DNA from 4 places in the Providencia huaxiensis genome. Region 1 is predicted to be linked to each of the others. Evidence: predicted binding sites of a transcription regulator. Region 1 holds the regulator's gene; each other region holds the start of a gene.
What was found. The regulator CRP, encoded in region 1, controls carbon source genes, mostly activating them, when cyclic AMP is high. The targets are predictions, from matches to a motif close to ATGTGANNNNNNTCACAT.
Positions count from the first base shown of each region.

Region 2: a site for CRP is predicted at 1,673-1,690, ahead of CYG50_RS06915 (NupC/NupG family nucleoside CNT transporter). Genes of this name have one in related genera too.
Region 3: a site for CRP is predicted at 2,040-2,057, ahead of pth (aminoacyl-tRNA hydrolase). Genes of this name have one in related genera too.
Region 4: a site for CRP is predicted at 812-829, ahead of deoC (deoxyribose-phosphate aldolase). Genes of this name have one in related genera too.

Region 1 is NZ_CP031123.2:4,175,191-4,180,051, reverse strand. It holds gene CYG50_RS21090 (hydrolase) at 1-361, shown strand, start outside; gene CYG50_RS21085 (YheU family protein) at 358-576, shown strand; gene CYG50_RS21080 (phosphoribulokinase) at 755-1,624, shown strand; gene CYG50_RS21075 (OsmC family protein) at 1,715-2,116, opposite strand; gene crp (cAMP-activated global transcriptional regulator CRP) at 2,472-3,104, shown strand; gene CYG50_RS21065 (hypothetical protein) at 3,299-4,528, shown strand; gene CYG50_RS21060 (aspartate aminotransferase family protein) at 4,592-4,861, opposite strand, start outside.
Region 2 is NZ_CP031123.2:1,180,240-1,185,100, forward strand. It holds gene ttcA (tRNA 2-thiocytidine(32) synthetase TtcA) at 1-687, opposite strand, end outside; partial or broken gene CYG50_RS06910 (IS3 family transposase) at 937-1,095, opposite strand; gene CYG50_RS06915 (NupC/NupG family nucleoside CNT transporter) at 1,932-3,119, shown strand; gene CYG50_RS06920 (nucleoside hydrolase) at 3,143-4,066, shown strand; gene CYG50_RS22885 (hypothetical protein) at 4,391-4,531, shown strand; gene catA (type A chloramphenicol O-acetyltransferase) at 4,622-4,861, opposite strand, start outside.
Region 3 is NZ_CP031123.2:1,237,019-1,241,879, reverse strand. It holds gene ispE (4-(cytidine 5'-diphospho)-2-C-methyl-D-erythritol kinase) at 1-360, shown strand, start outside; gene prs (ribose-phosphate diphosphokinase) at 417-1,364, shown strand; gene ychH (stress-induced protein YchH) at 1,666-1,938, opposite strand; gene pth (aminoacyl-tRNA hydrolase) at 2,238-2,828, shown strand; gene ychF (redox-regulated ATPase YchF) at 2,931-4,022, shown strand.
Region 4 is NZ_CP031123.2:39,384-44,244, forward strand. It holds gene CYG50_RS01660 (NupC/NupG family nucleoside CNT transporter) at 1-602, shown strand, start outside; gene deoC (deoxyribose-phosphate aldolase) at 1,091-1,870, shown strand; gene deoA (thymidine phosphorylase) at 1,919-3,241, shown strand; gene deoB (phosphopentomutase) at 3,295-4,518, shown strand; gene deoD (purine-nucleoside phosphorylase) at 4,763-4,861, shown strand, end outside.

The sequences.
Region 1 (4,861 bases):
ACTCCCTTTAAACCTACTGCAATTGAAGCAGCTTAAGCGGATCCGTGAGTTTGATGATGTGATTACTGCGCGTATTCATGGGTTTGATGATGCTACCGATTATTATCAAAAATGCAGTGCATTGCCCAAATTAGCTTATATCACTAAACCAACGTTAATTATTCACGCCAAAGATGATCCATTTATGGCACCTGAAGTTGTGCCTGATTTATCATTTTTACCCCACAATGTGGAATACCAAATGACGGAACATGGCGGACACGTAGGCTTTGTGAGCGGTACCTTGAGAAAACCGCAAATGTGGTTAGAAACCCGCATTCCCCAATGGTTAATGCCTTATTTAAATAAGGAAATAATGTGATTGTTCCATGGCAAGAACTTGCCCCTGAAACATTGGAAAATCTGATTGAAAGCTATGTTTTACGAGAAGGGACAGACTATGGCTCCCATGAAAAAAGCTTGCAAGATAAGGTTAACGATGTGAAACGGCAGTTAGTTTCTGGTGAAATTGTGCTAGTCTGGTCTGAATTGCATGAATCGGTTAATTTCATGCCTAAGGGAAGTTTTTCTTTATGATATTTTTATTCCGTGGTTCATTTTGACGTCATCATCTACCATAAATTAAGTTGGGTGTTTTCTAACGCAACCATGTTGTAAAACTATCAAATAAGGCTCATAACTCTAACACCCGTTAATCCGCTTCATGCACTGTTGATTAAAATAGTGCTTATTAGCGCAACACAGGGAGTCTGCGATGTCCAAAAAGCACCCAATCATAGCCATCACCGGTTCAAGCGGTGCTGGCACAACCTCAACTAGCCAAGCATTTCGTAAAGTTTTTCACCAATTAAATATCCAACCGGCAACACTGGAAGGGGATAGCTTTCACCGCTATACACGTCCTGAAATGGATATGGCTATCCGTAAAGCCAGAGAACAAGGGCGGCACATCAGTTATTTTGGCCCCGAAGCGAATGATTTTGCTTTGCTTGAACAAACCTTAGTCGACTACGCAAAAACCGGCTGTGGGCAGTCCCGTAAATATCTACATACTTATGATGAAGCGGTACCTTATGGCTTGCAACCTGGGACATTCACCCCTTGGGAACCGCTGCCAGACAAAACAGATATTTTATTTTATGAGGGGCTGCATGGGGGTGTTGTTACTCCAGAACATAATGTTGCACAACATGTTGATTTGCTTGTCGGTGTTGTCCCTATTGTCAACTTAGAATGGATCCAAAAATTGATCCGCGATACCACAGAGCGAGGGCACTCTCGCGAAGCAGTCATGGACTCGGTTGTGCGTTCTATGGGGGACTATATTAATTACATCACGCCACAATTCTCTCGCACTCACATCAATTTCCAACGTGTTCCAACGGTAGACACATCTAACCCATTCTCAGCAAAAGCGATTCCGTCACAAGACGAAAGCTTTATTGTGATCCGTTTTCGTGGGCTAGAACAAATTGATTTCCCCTATTTGCTATCAATGATATCTGGCTCATTTATTTCCGCAATGAATACAATTGTCGTTCCAGGAGGGAAATTGGGGTTAGCAATGGAATTAATTATGGCACCAATAGTCGAAAAATTAATTAATCAAAAGAACAACAATTAAATTATTTTTTGATTAATAAACAAGATGCTTATCATTAATTAAGATAAGCATCTTTCAATTCAAATATATTAGTAAAAATTAAATTTATTTTTAGTTTTTTATTTCAAAGCTGTGTGTGACTTCAACGGTTTTCTCTAACATCAATGCCACTGAGCAATATTTTTCAGCAGAAAGTTGAACAGCACGTTCGACCGCTTTTTCCGTTAATTCATTCCCAGTTACAATAAAATGCAAATGGATTTTCACAAAATAACGCGGGGCTTCTTCACGGCGCTGTGAGGTTAATTTAACTTCACAATCAGTAACATCGTAACGGCCCTTTTGTAAAATCGAAACGACATCAATCGCGCTACAGCCGCCGGCCGCCATTAGCACCATTTCCATTGGACTTGGCGCTTTATCGCCCGCATTGCCATCCATCATCACTTGGTGCCCAGACGCTGACTCCCCTAAAAAAGAAAGTCCTTCAACCCACTTTACTCTTGCTTCCATTGTATTTCCCCTTGAAATGAAATCGATTTAAAGGCTACATTGTTCCATAGATACAATGAATGTTATATCAACTTTATTTGGCTGAAGCGATACAGGGAAGACTTTCTGTATTGGATATGCTACAAACAATACTTAGTTGATAGGATTAAGATCAAAACTCAACGGTTTAATTGATCATATTATAGTGTTGATATCAATTTGCGTTACCAAAAGCAATCAAAAGCGCTGAAGTAATCAGCCTCTTGATTATTTAAAGGTATATAAGGCAAATTAATATGCTAAGCTAGTGACTTTAAAGCCAGCCTTTCTAGACGTTTTTCCGAATGGCTGCAATAACATACAGAGGATAACGCTAATGGTTCTCGGCAAGCCACAAACAGACCCTACTCTTGAATGGTTTTTGTCACACTGCCATATTCATAAATATCCATCCAAGAGCACTCTTATCCATCAGGGTGAGAAAGCAGAAACCCTTTACTATATCGTTAAAGGTTCGGTGGCTGTTTTAATTAAAGATGAAGAAGGCAAAGAAATGATCCTCTCTTACCTGAATCAAGGGGATTTCATTGGTGAGCTTGGGTTATTTGAAGAAGGGCAAGAACGCACTGCGTGGGTTAGAGCAAAAGTCGCCTGCGAAGTTGCTGAAATTTCATATAAAAAATTCCGTCAATTGATTCAGGTAAACCCTGATATTTTAATGCGCCTTTCTGCGCAAATGGCTAGCCGCCTACAAACAACATCTGAGAAAGTCGGTAACCTTGCATTCTTGGACGTTACTGGCCGTATTGCTCAAACGCTATTAAATTTAGCCAAACAACCCGATGCAATGACACATCCAGACGGTATGCAAATCAAAATCACTCGTCAGGAAATAGGCCAAATCGTAGGTTGTTCCCGTGAAACAGTTGGTCGTATTTTAAAAATGTTAGAAGACCAAAACCTGATCTCTGCACATGGTAAAACCATTGTTGTTTACGGCACTCGTTAATTAACCTTTCAGCCTCGCTCTCTTGGCGAGGCATGCAATTTAAAATAACGTTATACCTCTGGTATAACGTTATTTTTTCTTATCCATAGCCTATTTATATACTTTCATTAATGAGTGTCGTTTCTTTATATTTTTCTAGCTAATGATCACACTAAGATAATGGTAACAAAACTATTACTAGGAGATTATTAGTCGTGGAGTTAAATACTAAAGTAAATAATATAAAAAGTTCACCTAATTATATGGATAATAAAAAAATTACATCCAAAAACCTTTCATTTATTGAAGGGTTAAATATTATTAATCCATTAAATACAGGAGGTTATAAGAAAGTAAATCTCGCTATTAAAACTTGTGAGTTTTACAAGAGAGAACAACCCGAGCTAAGCCAACTCCCTTATTCACAACCTGTTGGAAAAATCAAAATTCCCTATATTTATCAAGAGGAATATTTGGTTTCCCCATCAAATGTCTTTAAAAATAATATTACAACAGAAAATAATTCAACAAAAAATATTAAACTGGAAAATACTCCTATGAAAACTAGCAACTCTAATGCAGAGTTAATTAATACTACCAAAAAAAATTTTTTAGTTAAAGATTTCGGTATCAATAAGTTAAAACACTTTTTCCATGAGTCTATTGAAAAAATAAAATCTACTAGCAAAATTCAAAGTTTAATTATCAAAAATAAAACAATACCAAGAAATGAAGATATCTATCATGTTAGATTTTATAATAATAAAGACGCTAACAGTATCATCATGCAAAAAAACAATAAAGAAACAGAGTGCATTGACTTAGAATGGGATAGCTACACCGAAGAACCAAGCTACTTTTTGGGTACATTAGATGAATCAGCGTATCCAAGTTATGAAAATTTAAATTTTGGCTTAAGCCACGATAGTTTTAAAAAAATTCTCCATCTTACTAACTTTCATTCGAGCAATGAGAGCTTAAACTCTAATTCCTCTGGTTATCAATCAGATAGCAATCCCTCTTTAGGTAATTCAGTGTGCTTTTCAGATGACTTTCCACATCAAGAGAAAAATAAAAACATTAGATTAATAAGTGAAAATTTCAGTAATCTAAATAAAAATGAAATTACAGATAATAAAGCGAACGAAACCAGACTACCTAAAAAAGAAAAAAATAGGATAGCTAGAAAGCTAAAACAAACACAGGCAGAAAAAATGGACAAATTAGCCAAAGGAAATAGTTCAACAGGCTATATTCATCCTTCTCGTCGAAATAAAATAAATAACTCAATTAAAATTGAAAAAATAAATCATCTTGATAGACAAATAGCTGGGCTGAAAGCTCTGAAAAGAGAATACCAAGAAATGGCTGTTATGACTTCAACACATGAAAAAAAAATTGAACAATTAGTATTAGAAGCTCAACAAAGTATCGTAAAAAAGTAAAAAATTTAATCAATAAAATGTTTATTGCAGAGGCAAAATGCCTCTGCAACTTTACTCTACAATTTAACCCAATAACTTACCAATAGCCGTTTCTAATTTCGCCATCCCACTATTAATTTCTTCCTCAGAAATAATCAGTGAAGGCGTAAAACGTAAAACATTCGTGCCAGCATTGAGCATCATCAGACCTTCTACAGCACTGGCTTGCAAAATATCTTTCGAACGGTTTAATAGTTTTCCGTCTAACTCCGCGCCGATTAATAACCCCATTCCTCTGATCTCAGAAAAGATGTGGTATTTATCGTTAAGTTTATTTAAATGAGCAACAAATAA
Region 2 (4,861 bases), 1.6 Mb from region 1:
ACGCTTATCCCAATCACGTAGCATCTCTTTAATAACTTGACGTTGTAGGTTTGGTTGAGAGCCACATAGGTTACATGGAATAATCGGGAACTCTTTAGCCTGCGCAAAACGCTCAATATCTTTTTCCCGACAGTAAGCCAGTGGGCGAATAACAATGTGCTTTCCGTCATCACTCATCAATTTAGGTGGCATACCTTTTAACTTACCGCCATAAAACATATTTAAGAACATGGTCTGTAAAATATCATCACGGTGGTGACCAAGCGCAATTTTAGTTGCGCCTAACTCAGTTGCTGTACGATACAAAATTCCACGACGTAAACGTGAGCACAGTGAGCAGGTTGTTTTCCCTTCTGGAATTTTTTCTTTTACGATCCCATAGGTATTTTCTTCAACAATTTTGTACTCTACACCAAGGTTATCAAGGTATGCAGGTAAAATATGCTCAGGGAAACCGGGTTGCTTTTGGTCCAAATTAACTGCAACTAATGAAAACTGGATAGGGGCACTTTTTTGCAAACTTTGCAGTATGGAAAGCAGCGTGTAACTATCTTTACCTCCAGACAAGCAAACCATTATCCGGTCACCGTCTTCTATCATGTTAAAGTCAGCGATTGCTTGGCCAACATCACGGCGAATTCTTTTTTGCAACTTGTTTAAGTTGTACTGTTCTTTATTTGTCGTCATTCTATACTGTTCTATTACTGGGGGGTTATATTGCTGATAGATAACTGTACATTCGGCTTTTAAATTATTATTGTTCTATGTTTAAAGCCTAATCAGCGAGATTTATAAAAAGAAGCCCATGATAGCAGAACCTGAGGGAAGAGTGATACCAGTTCGTTCAAAGAGGTGAAAATCGGAGCCCACTCACCGTTATTAGAGTCACATAAACTTAACGTTTTCTATCCGTTGATGGTATGCCTCCAGTTTTAGCTTTAAACACTCAAGCCCCGTGATAACACGCTCTGTAGGTAATGACGTATTAACTCCAATTGCTAAACATTCGCGGGTTCCTTCATCAATAATATTGAGTGCTCTAAAGTGTTTACTGCAATATAAACTGTTATGCATGAAACCCAATACCCATTGAATAATCGAATTTTTTTCAGCATGACCTCTGCAATGGTTATGGTAGAGGATCTAATTATAGTTGTCTTATTTTTGGGGGAATGGACAATTACTTTTATTTTAGATATAGAATAAACAATTTTTCAATTACCATCGTTCATTTTGTTAATTTTATAAAGTATATCTTTTTTATATTAGAAAAACACAACTATATTGTGTCCTACTTATTCTTATATAGTATAAGTAGGATTAATAATGAATAAGAAGTAAGAAATAAAAAATTTTATCTACTGGTGATTTTTATATATTCATCAATAAATGGGAATATTAGTAACTTAATAAACTGTTAATCACGGTAGGAACTATATTGGCATTATAGGACCTATATTTGTGACTCTTAGATAGAACATATTTTCCATTTTTAATTATCAGGCTTTTCAATTCAGAGGAAATAATAGCGAGATGGAGTGAGTGTGTTATTACAGGGTTATAAGAATTTAATGCTGTAATAACAATAAGATATTGAATCGAAATGTTAGCTAATTAACGCTCTGACTTATTTGTAAAAAGAGAATCTTTGATTTTTAAATTTAGTTTATAAATGCGATGTGATTCACATTTTAAGTATTATGTATCAAAAAAAACAAAACAGATGTGTTCATTTGAATTATTATGTTTTTGCACGCTTAGGTTTTGAACTATCAATATAACTATAAACTAAATGTAAATGCTTAAATTCATATTTTTAAGCAGGAACATATGTTGAAACTAAAATTTAAGTTTCTTTGTTTTCAATTGGTGGGGTAAGGAGATATTAAATCAACTAATCATGATTAAAATCTATTAACGTGGTGATATTTATGAAATATCTTATATTCTTTTTTAGTCTAATTTTTGTTTTTCTTATAGCGTATTTACTTAGTTTTAGTAAAAAAAACATAAAACATAAGCTTCCATCAATACTAATATTGCTAACATTGGAGTTTATTGTTGCAGCTATTATGCTGAATACTACAATTGGGCTTGCTACTCTTGACGGTATAGCATCAGGTATTCATTATATAATTAACTATGCTAATAAGGGGATTGATTTTGTTTTTGGCGATATAAGCAGTAAAACCTCTATGGTGTTTGTTGTTGTCGCTCTTTTACCTTTGATTTTTATTTGTTCGATAATTGGTATACTTAAATATATCGGCGCCTTAGACTTAATTATTAATACTATAGGTTTTCTAATTAACAAAATATCTAAAGTCGGAAAGTTAGAGTCTTTCGCTGCTATTAGTGCGGTGATAGTCGGAATGATGCCTGCTTATGTATCAATTAAAGATTATATCCCAAGGCTATCTAAAGCACAGATGTATACTATTGCTGCATGTACTGTCTCAACAGTAGATATTGCATTGCTAGGCGCGTATACACAAATGGTTGAGCCACGCTATGTTTTTATAGGTGTTAGTCTCAACTTCTTTAGTACTTTTATTATTGTTTCTATTATTAATCCAAGTGAGCCCACAGATATTGCAAGTTGTCCTTTGGGGGCAAATAAAGGTGAAAGGGGTTCATTTTTTGAAGTGTTGACAGATCACATGCAGGATGCCTTTAAGCTTATTCTTGCAATTGTTCCTATAATTATTGGTTTTGTCGCCTTAATTAGTATGTTGAACGATGTTTTTTTAAATATTTTAGGAATTAGTTTTCAAGGAATTCTCGGCTATATTTTTTCGCCTTTAGCTTTTATTTTGGGTAGTTCATGGGATGAAAGTGTTAATTTTGGAACAATTATAGCAACTAAAATTTTATCGAATGAGTTTGTTGCTATGATTGACTATATGAAATTAACAAACATTACACCACGAACGGATGCAATTATGTCCGTATTTTTAATATCATTTGCAAATTTCGGTTCTATCGGAATGATTATCGGTTGCGTCACAAGTATAAGCCGAGAACATGGAAAAATGATTGCATCAAATAGTTTTAGATTGATTGTTGGCTCAACTTTAGTCAGTTGTTTATCAGCGACGATTGTTGGTATTTTTGTATAAAATATAAATAAAGGAGTAATAAAATGCACAAAATAATAATAGACTGTGATCCTGGTGTAGATGATGCAGTTGCTATTTTTTTAGCCTTAGCTTCTCCAGAAATAGAATTAATAGGCATAACCACCGTTGCAGGGAATGTTGAATTAGAAAAGGTTCACAGTAATGCACGACAATTACTTGCATTAGCCAATAGGCAGGATATTCCTTTAGCGAAAGGTTGTGAACGCCCACTAATGTCTAAAAGTGGGAGTAAAACTCATGTTCATGGTACTGATGGTCTAGCTGGAGTATTGCTTCCCGCATCAGATTATCAAAATTATTCTGGTCACGCCGTAGATTTTATTATTGATACGGTAATGTCAAATCCAGGTGAAATAACATTATGCACAATGGCTTCTCTTACTAATATTGCAGTCGCTATCATCAAAGAACCAAAATTAGTCGATAATGTAAAAGACATTGTAGTCATGGGAGGAGCTGCATTTACACAGGGGAATATAACGCCAGCTGCTGAGTTTAATTTTTATGTGGACCCCCATGCTGCTCATATCGTTTTTGATAGTGCACGACATATTACTATGCTTGGTCTGGATGTAACAAGTAAGGCTGATATAAGAGCTGGTTTGTGTAGTCCTTTGGAAAAAGGTGGCCTCATCGCTCAGACTGTTGCTGAAATGTGCCGAAGATATGCAGAGTTTGACCCATTTCTCCATGATCCCTGCGTTATCGCATACCTCATTAAACCTGAGATTTTTTCAGGTGTTGACGGTTCAATTACTATCGAATATGAGTCTAATAAATTATTCGGTCATAGTTTTGCTTACACATCTACCACCATTAATCATGACCCAAAAGCTAAATATAATGAAGCTAAATGTAAAATTATTACTGACGTTGATACATCGAAATTAATATCTTTAATTACAGAACGTATCATAACTCTTTGAGGTAAAGAGTAGCAATTGGAATCTAAGTTGACATTTATTTAAAATAAAGAGACTTATTATGGGTAATGACTCAGTAATTAAGTGATTGTTTGGCCAATACCTTGGAGAATTATTTTCTACAGTTTATTTAAGTTGTGGCATTCTCTTGTTGATAGATAATTGTACATTCTGTTTTTAAGCTATTATTGTTATATACTTAAAGTCTAATCAGCGAGATTTATAAAAAAGTGGAAAATATATTGGGAGTGGTACCTTCTTTATAATCTTTATCTTATTGTTTAAGCAATAAGAAGAACTTAATATATAAGAAAATACGGAGGACATATGCCAGCAGCTGACCCTATTGAATTGGTTTCTTCTTTACTAGCTAGTACCATTAAAATGGTAATTACGCCAACAGAATATTTTTTTCAAAGTAGTGCTATTGGGGATGCTATTTATATAAGCTTGTTATTTTTTAACTAAAAATGATGAAAGTATCATCACAATGAGGCTAATCTGATACACATGAAGGAAGTACTCGCTTCCTTCATGGTGGAAAGTCATACGGGGATACTAACGAGGTAATTCATCACACAATTTTTGTAAAGTAGTTAAAAATTTACCCACATGGAAACCATCACAAACAGCATGATGTACTTGTACTGCTAAGGGAAGCCATATTTTATTATTTTCACTATAGTATTTCCCCATAGTAAAAATAGGAGTGAAAGCGTTAGTAATATCTGCAATATTTAGATTAAAGCTATCGAATGAAACCCAAGGCAAAGATGATACATAGAATACATTTTCAAT
Region 3 (4,861 bases), 1.6 Mb from region 1:
GCTCATCCCGGAATTGAAATATCAACCCCGATGATCTTCACAGATCCACAATTAAATCGAAATTCTCCAAAACGCTCCCTAGCCGCATTATTACTGGCTCCGTACGCAAATGACTGCGAACCAATCGCAAGAAAACGTTTTCGTGAGGTTGAACAGCTTGTTTCTTGGCTGTTAGAATATGCTCCGTCTCGCCTTACAGGAACAGGCGCATGTGTTTTTTCTGAATTTGAAACACAAGCGGATGCCCTGCAGGTGTTAAATAAAGCCCCATCGTGGGTGCAAGGGTTCGTCGCTCAAGGCGTTAACGTTTCCCCACTGCACAAGTTCCGCGCTGGGATAACCCGTGTATTGCACCAATAAGCCTTGTCGCTATTGGTCAACAATATCTCTCTGGACGCAAGCCTGAGGTTTTTCTCGTGCCCGATATGAAGCTTTTTGCTGGTAACGCTACACCGGAACTAGCACAACGTGTTGCTAACCGCCTTTACACTAATCTTGGAGACGCGGCTGTTGGTCGTTTTAGCGACGGCGAAGTCAGTGTTCAAATTAATGAAAATGTTCGCGGTGGTGATATTTTTATCATCCAGTCAACTTGTGCACCAACCAATGATAACCTGATGGAACTGGTTGTTATGGTCGATGCGCTACGCCGTGCATCTGCTGGTCGTATTACCGCTGTTATCCCTTACTTCGGTTATGCAAGACAGGATCGTCGCGTACGTTCTGCCCGTGTACCAATCACCGCTAAAGTTGTTGCCGATTTTCTGTCAAGTGTAGGTGTAGACCGTGTACTCACAGTCGATTTACACGCAGAGCAGATCCAGGGCTTCTTTGATGTTCCTGTGGATAATGTATTTGGTAGCCCTATTCTTCTGGAAGATATGTTACAGAAGAATTTGGAAAACCCAATCGTTGTATCTCCAGACATCGGCGGCGTGGTACGTGCTAGAGCTATCGCAAAACTCCTGAATGACACTGATATGGCCATTATTGACAAACGCCGCCCACGTGCGAACGTTTCTCAAGTTATGCATATCATTGGCGATGTTTCAGGTCGTGATTGCATCTTAGTGGACGATATGATTGATACCGGTGGTACTCTGTGTAAAGCAGCTGAAGCACTGAAAGAACGTGGTGCTAAACGTGTATTTGCATACGCAACACACCCGATTTTCTCAGGTAATGCTGTAGACAACATCAAAAATTCAGTCATTGATGAAGTCATTGTTTGTGACACTATCCCTCTTTCTCCTGAAATTAAGGCGCTGAGCAATGTTCGTACCTTAACGCTTTCAGGTATGTTAGCTGAAGCTATCCGTCGTATCAGCAACGAAGAGTCAATTTCAGCAATGTTTGAGCACTAATTCCCTAGTATTGGGTTTTAGCGTTCAACCGTGATGAAAAAGTCGCAATAAAAATATAAGCCCCTGCAATGTCATTTGCAGGGGCTTTATGATTGTAGAGGGTACCCCCCGTAAATACCTATTTTTATACTTTATAGCCAGCCAATTGATAATTTTCAGCATATCATGGCATAAAAATAACCATTTAAAATAACTCACAATATTCACGACAGAAGAGCAAAATTCTCATGAATTTTACTCCTCTTAATGCCTAATTATCAGACTCGTTCACCATTATCAGCAATTAATTGCTTTAGGCTATTTATGGATAACGGTGATTATCTCTACGTGAATGATAATGTTGTTTTAACTGCCAGTAACGGTCTGCAACTTTTTCACGGCCGCCGATCCTAGCACCGACTAACCATACCATCGCACCGATAAAAATACCGAATAAGGAACCATTAGTGATAAGTTCTGAAAGGCCTAAGTTAACGATATGAGAGAATAAGTTGACACCGATACTCCCGATCATCAACACCATTCCGATTCCCATGAAGACATTACCAAGAAGATGAGCGCTTTTCCGTTTCATATATACCTCCAGTACCAGTAAACTGATAAGCAAGCATGTGTAAATAAATTCGGTCATACTTTATATTTATGTAATGATTATAGTGCATTAAGTAAAATTTTTTGCGATAGACATCACAAGGAAGGAAGTTAGCAAGAATATCTGTACAAAAAGTGCTTTTTATCAAAAAATCAGTAAACCCGAATAGTTTATCTGGCAATTATAATCCCAGTGACTTTATCTATCACAATTTTGTACATCCTGCATCTCACAAGGTAAACTAGGGCATTATTTTCATAACTGATAGTGAAATCACCACCGTGAGCAAAATTAAGTTAATTGTTGGACTTGCCAATCCGGGTGCTGAATATGCACAAACGCGCCATAATGCAGGTGCATGGTATGTTGATTTACTGGCTGAGCGCCATAACCAGCCATTGAAAGAAGAAGCTAAATTTTTTGGTTATACCGCTCGCATTAATATGAACGGTAACGATATTCGCCTGCTAGTTCCAACCACATTTATGAACTTAAGTGGTAAATCTGTTGCCGCTATAGCCAATTTTTATCGCATCAATCTCGATGAAATTTTAGTCGCCCATGATGAGCTCGATTTACCACCTGGTGTGGCTAAAATGAAGTTAGGTGGCAGTAATGGCGGCCATAATGGGCTGAAAGATATTCAAAGTAAATTCGCCAATAACCCAAATTTTTATCGTTTACGCATTGGTATTGGCCATCCGGGTGATAAAAATAAAGTCGTTGGTTTTGTTTTGGGTAAACCGCCTTTATCTGAACAAAAATTAATTGATGATGCAATTGATGAAGCGGCTAGGTGTACAGATATTCTTCTAGCAGATGGTATGGACAAAGCCATCAACCGTCTGCATGGTTTTAAAGCAACCACATAAGAGTTCATTTCATCCGAATCAACTTTTTGTGTATAATCAGCGCCAATTTCTAAACATTGGGTGCAGCGCGTGGCTGCCCCTTGCTATTAAGGTGAGAAACATATGGGTTTTAAATGCGGTATCGTTGGTCTGCCTAACGTGGGTAAATCCACCCTATTTAATGCATTGACCAAAGCCGGCATCGAAGCAGCCAACTTCCCTTTCTGTACGATTGAACCAAACACGGGTGTTGTGCCAATGCCAGACCCACGTCTTGATCAATTAGCTGAGATTGTGAAGCCACAGCGTATTTTACCAACGACTATGGAGTTCGTGGATATTGCGGGCTTAGTGAAAGGTGCATCCAAAGGTGAAGGCCTAGGTAACCAATTTTTAACGAATATCCGTGAAACCGAAGCCATTGGCCATGTCGTTCGTTGTTTTGAAAACGACAATATCATTCACGTTGCAGGCCAAGTTGACCCTGCCGAAGATATTGAAGTGATTAATACGGAATTAGCACTCGCAGACCTTGATACCTGTGAGCGCGCTATCCATCGCGTCCAAAAACGTGCAAAAGGCGGCGACAAAGACGCAAAAGCGGAATTAGAAGCATTAGAAAAATGCCTGCCGCACTTAGAGCAAGCGGGCATGTTACGCACATTAGATTTATCTAGTGAAGATAAAGCAGCGATCCGCTACTTGAGCTTCTTAACATTAAAGCCAACAATGTACATTGCTAACGTTAATGAAGATGGCTTTGAAAATAACCCATTCTTAGATGTGGTTTATAAAATTGCTGCAGCTGAAGGTTCTGTCGTCGTGCCCGTTTGTGCAGCAATCGAGTCTGACATCGCAGAGCTTGAAGATGAAGAGCGTGATGAGTTTATGGCAGATTTAGGCATCGAGGAACCGGGACTGAACCGTGTTATTCGTGCTGGATATGAGCTATTAAACTTACAAACTTACTTTACTGCAGGCGTTAAAGAAGTTCGTGCATGGACTATCCCTGTTGGCGCTACGGCTCCACAAGCTGCAGGTAAGATCCACACAGACTTCGAAAAAGGCTTCATTCGCGCGCAAACTATCGCATTTGATGATTTTATCCAATACCGTGGTGAGCAAGGCGCAAAAGAAGCAGGCAAAATGCGCGCTGAAGGTAAAGATTATATCGTTAAAGACGGCGATGTACTCAACTTCTTGTTTAATGTGTAGCCTATATTTTAGATTTACACCCAACTAAAAAATATCATTAATCAAAAAACAGCATAATATTTAATTTATAAATATAATACTATGCTGTTTTCTCTCCTGTTATATCATAAAAACTCACTATTGGTTCTCCTTCTCTTTCTAAATAAATAGAATCTAGCTTACTTTCATAACAATTTGAATTTACAGGCTAACAAAACCAAGTTAAAAAATATCAGACTAGTGACCGCCCTAAGTCATATCTTAAAATAAAGCATTATGGTAAAAAACGACACATATCCGTACTTGTTTACTACTCTGCAGTAACTCTCTAACTAGATATGAAGTAAGCGAGAAGAGCCCATAACAAAAAATTTGAGCAGATAGAACCCTATAGTGTCTCGGCTATGGAGGTATAAATATTTAGATAAGTAAGGCTATTGATGTAATGAAAAGAAATTACACACCATCTCTGCTAGCTACTATAATGATTTAATTGTATTTTTTTGTAGATTTTTACTCCAAATGAGAGTATTGATTAATCATTTGATTTTATTGATTTTTTTATAAAGTCTTTCATTTTTCAAATTGCATGATCACTCCTTATGTGTGTGTTTTTGATTGAAATCAAGTTATTCTGTTACAATTTAAGAGAATTTATTAAAATTTGTTAATTTCAGATAAAAATACTTTTTTCATGTCAAACCAAGCCTAATAAACTAACAAGCTAACTTCTAAATTTGATTTTAAAAAAATTGTTAAAAACTTTGAATGTTTATAACTTATTGTTAGATAAGTAAAACAACTGAATTGTAAAAAATGTAAATATAAGCTGTTAATTAGACTTGATTCTTTTTAGTGGT
Region 4 (4,861 bases), 440 kb from region 1:
ATGCAACCGATTTAGTTGCTGAAGATGAGCGCCCAGCCAATATCATTGATGCAGCAGCATCTGGTGCATCATCAGGGATGCAACTGGCACTGAACGTGGGTGCAATGTTATTAGCTTTTATCGCATTGATTGCGTTGATTAATGGCATCTTAGGTGGCATTGGTGGTTGGTTTGATTATCCACAATTATCACTTGAATTATTATTAGGTTGGTTATTTGCACCGATTGCCTTCTTAATTGGTGTACCGTGGAGTGAAGCGACAGTCGCGGGTTCTTTTATCGGTCAAAAAATTGTCGTGAATGAATTTGTTGCCTTTATGAACTTTGGTGATTATATGAAGGCAGATGCAGAAGTGCTGGCAGCGGGTAAACAAGTGCTTTCTGATCATACTAAAGCGATTATTTCGTTCGCATTATGTGGGTTTGCTAACCTTTCATCCGTCGCTATCTTACTCGGTGGTTTAGGGGGCATGGCGCCAAATCGTCGTAGTGAGGTTGCTCGTTTAGGTATGAAAGCGGTTATGGCGGGTACCCTGTCTAATTTAATGAGTGCAACCATCGCAGGCTTTTTCTTGACGTTAGGCGCAGCGGCAGTCATTTAATTTATGTATCTGGTGGTAAGATTTATACCATCTCAAATAAGTCAATCGGAAGGGCAATAGTCCTTCCGTTTTCATTTTGATTCGCTATATTCTTTTATGACTTTTTATATCAATCGTAAATTTTCAACTATTCTTAACTTAGTCAATTAATGATGAAGAATACATTGAAAAGCCATTTGAGCGAAAAACTGATGGTGAGAGATGATATAATTAGATATTCATCACATTTTTTATTTTAATAATGTAACATTCAGTCGATTAATGTGATTTGTAGCACATAAAAAGGCATCATTCCATGGTCAAATAGGCATTAGTAAGCTGCTATGGAACTGCTAGTTCTCAGAGTCTAGGACTCTAGGGCATGATGCGGTGAGAAGGATCTCAGCTGCTCAGTTCGGAAAGCATCCGACTAGCATCTTTAAGGAACCAAGCCCGCTCGCCAACAAAGAACGTGTCGTTCTGAAGAATTAACAACGTTGGAGAGTTATATGACTGATTTAAAAGCGGCCGCACAACGCGCGCTGTCCCTTATGGATTTAACCACTTTAAATGATGACGATACCGATGCAAAAGTCATCGCACTGTGTCATCAGGCGAAAAGCCCAGCAGGCAATACGGCAGCAATCTGTATTTACCCTCGTTTCATTCCAATTGCACGTAAAACATTACGTGAACAAGGCACTCCAGATGTGCGTATTGCAACGGTCACAAATTTCCCACACGGTAACGATGATATTGATATCGCATTAGCTGAAACTAAAGCGGCGATTGCTTACGGTGCAGATGAAGTTGACGTTGTTTTCCCTTATCGTGCACTGATTGCCGGTAATGAACAAATTGGTTTTGACTTAGTGAAAGCCTGTAAAGACGCTTGTGCAGCTGCCAATGTGTTGTTGAAAGTGATCATTGAAACAGGTGAATTAAAAGATGCAGCGTTAATCCGTAAAGCGTCTGAAATTTCGATTAAAGCGGGTGCTGATTTTATTAAAACCTCTACGGGTAAAGTGCCTGTTAATGCAACTTTAGAAAGTGCAGAAATCATGATGCAAGTCATCCATGATATGGGCGTTGAAAAAACAGTGGGCTTTAAGCCAGCTGGTGGTGTACGTACCGCAGAAGAAGCCGCTGAATACTTAGCGTTAGCGGGACGAATTTTAGGTGACAATTGGGCTGATAGCCGCCACTTCCGTTTTGGGGCTTCTAGCTTATTAGCAAATTTATTAAATACGCTGGGTTTTGACGTTAAAAAATCAAGCAGCAGCTATTAATTATCGCAATATTGTTAGCCGATAAATTCGACTTTAAAGGAGCATATTGTGTTTCTGGCACAAGAAATTATCCGTAAAAAACGCGATGGTAAGCCATTAAGTGAAGAAGAAATTCGTTTCTTTATCAATGGAGTTCGTGATAACTCAGTTTCAGAAGGTCAAATTGCTGCATTGGCAATGACTATCTATTTTAATGATATGACCATGCCTGAGCGTGTTGCATTGACATTAGCAATGCGTGATTCAGGAACGGTTCTGAACTGGAAATCACTCAACCTCAACGGCCCATTAGTTGATAAACACTCAACGGGCGGCGTGGGTGATGTGACTTCACTGATGCTTGGTCCAATGGTTGCAGCTTGTGGTGGCTATGTACCGATGATCTCAGGCCGTGGTCTAGGCCACACTGGTGGGACATTAGATAAGCTTGAAGCGATCCCTAATTTCGATATCTTCCCAGATGATGTCCGTTTCCGTGACATTATCAAAGATGTCGGGGTGGCAATTATTGGGCAAACTAACTCATTGGCGCCTGCTGATAAACGTTTTTATGCGACCCGTGATATTACCGCGACAGTGGACTCAATTCCGCTAATTACGGCTTCAATTTTAGGCAAAAAACTGGCTGAAGGCCTTGATGCTCTAGTGATGGACGTTAAAGTCGGCTCTGGTGCATTTATGCCAACGTATGAGAAGTCAGAACAGCTAGCAGAGTCTATTGTTAAAGTAGCCAATGGGGCGGGTTGTAAAACGACCGCATTATTGACTGACATGAATGAAGTGTTGGCATCCAGTGCAGGTAACGCAGTTGAAGTACGTGAAGCGGTTCAATTCTTAACGGGTGAATACCGTAATCCACGCCTTTATGAAGTTACCATGGCATTATGCGTAGAAATGTTAGTGTCTGGTTCATTAGCTGCAAACCGCGAAGAAGCGCGCCAAAAATTACAAGCAGTATTAGATAATGGTAAAGCGGCAGAAGTGTTTGGTCGCATGGTTGCCGCTCAAAAAGGGCCTGTTGATTTTGTTGAAAACTACAACAAATATCTGCCAACAGCCGTGCTGAGCAAAGCCGTTTATGCACCTCAAGACGGTATTATCACGCAAATGGATACACGTGCACTGGGTATGTCTGTCGTGACTTTAGGTGGTGGTCGTCGTAAAGCGACAGACCCAATTGATTATAGCGTTGGTTTAAGCGATATCGCTGCGTTAGGTGCCAAAGTGGATACCCAGACGCCACTGGCAATTATCCATGCAAATAGTGAAAAAGCGTGGGAAGAAGCGGCGAAGGAAGTGCGCGAAGCGATGGTGATTGGAGACAAGGCACCTGAAGCGACACCTATGGTTTATCGCCAAATCAGCGAATAATACAAATAGATTTTAGTGGTATATCGTATTTAAAAATACCGCAGGAGAAAAATATGAAACGCACATTTATTATGGTTTTGGATTCCTTTGGGATCGGAGCTGCACACGATGCACATAAATTTGGTGATGAAGGCTCAAATACGTTGGGTCACATTGCAGATGCTTGCGCACGCGGCGAAGCGGATATTGGCCGTAAAGGGCCTCTGCATTTACCGAATTTAACAAAATTAGGTTTAGGTAAAGCAGGAGAGGAATCAAGCGGTTCATTCCCTGCGGGCCTTGATCCTAAAGCAGAAATTATTGGCGCATATGGTTATGCGAGCGAAATTTCTTCGGGTAAAGATACGCCATCAGGCCACTGGGAAATTGCGGGTGTGCCTGTGCTATTCGACTGGGGTTATTTCTCTGATGAAGAAAACAGCTTCCCACAAGAACTGTTGGACACTTTAGTTGAGAAAGCTAACTTACCGGGCTATTTAGGTAACTGTCATTCATCAGGTACAGTTATCCTTGATCAACTGGGTGAAGAGCATATGAAAACAGGGAAACCTATTTTCTATACCTCTGCTGACTCAGTATTCCAAATTGCGTGTCACGAAGAAACTTACGGCTTAGATAAACTGTATGAGTTGTGTGAAATTGCGCGTGAAGAGTTAACCAAAGGTGGTTATAACATTGGCCGTGTTATCGCGCGTCCATTTGTTGGTGACAAGGCCGGTAACTTCACACGTACAGGTAACCGCCATGACTTAGCGGTAGAGCCACCAGCACCAACGGTATTGAAAAAATTAGTTGATGAAAAACAAGGTGAAGTCGTCTCTATCGGTAAAATTGCGGATATTTACGCTCACGTAGGTATCACTAAGAAAATCAAAGCCACAGGCATTGATGCGCTGTTCGATGCCACTGTTGAAGAAATGAAACTGGCGGGTGACAACACTATCGTTTTCACTAACTTTGTGGATTTTGACTCTGCATATGGCCACCGCCGTGATGTGGCCGGTTATGCCGCAGCATTAGAATTATTCGACCGCCGTTTACCTGAGCTGATGAAATTAGTTAAAGAAGACGACATTCTAATTTTAACGGCTGACCACGGTTGTGACCCAACTTGGCCAGGTACTGACCATACCCGTGAGCACATTCCTGTGTTGGTTTATGGCCCGAAAGTGAAACCAGGTTCATTAGGTCATCGCGAAACCTTCGCGGACATTGGGCAGACAGTGGCTAAGTACTTTGATTTGTCGCCGATGGATTATGGTAAACCAATGCTCTAACACCCATTACCCGTCATACTTTGAGCTGTAGCGGTGTTGGCTGCACAAAATCACCCTAATCACATACTGATGTATGCTCATAGGGATGATTTTCTTTGCCGCCTAGCTACAACTCAAATTATTTAGGGTAATGGCGGGGAATTAAAAGTAATGGGCAAGGCTTTGCCGTCATACTTTTTTAATAATAAGGTGGGAAACCACCTTATTAACTTAAAAATATTTAATCATTTAAAGGGAAATAATCATGGCAACTCCACATATTAATGCAGAAATGGGTGATTTCGCTGATGTCGTTCTGATGCCAGGCGACCCATTACGTGCAAAATACATCGCTGAAACTTTC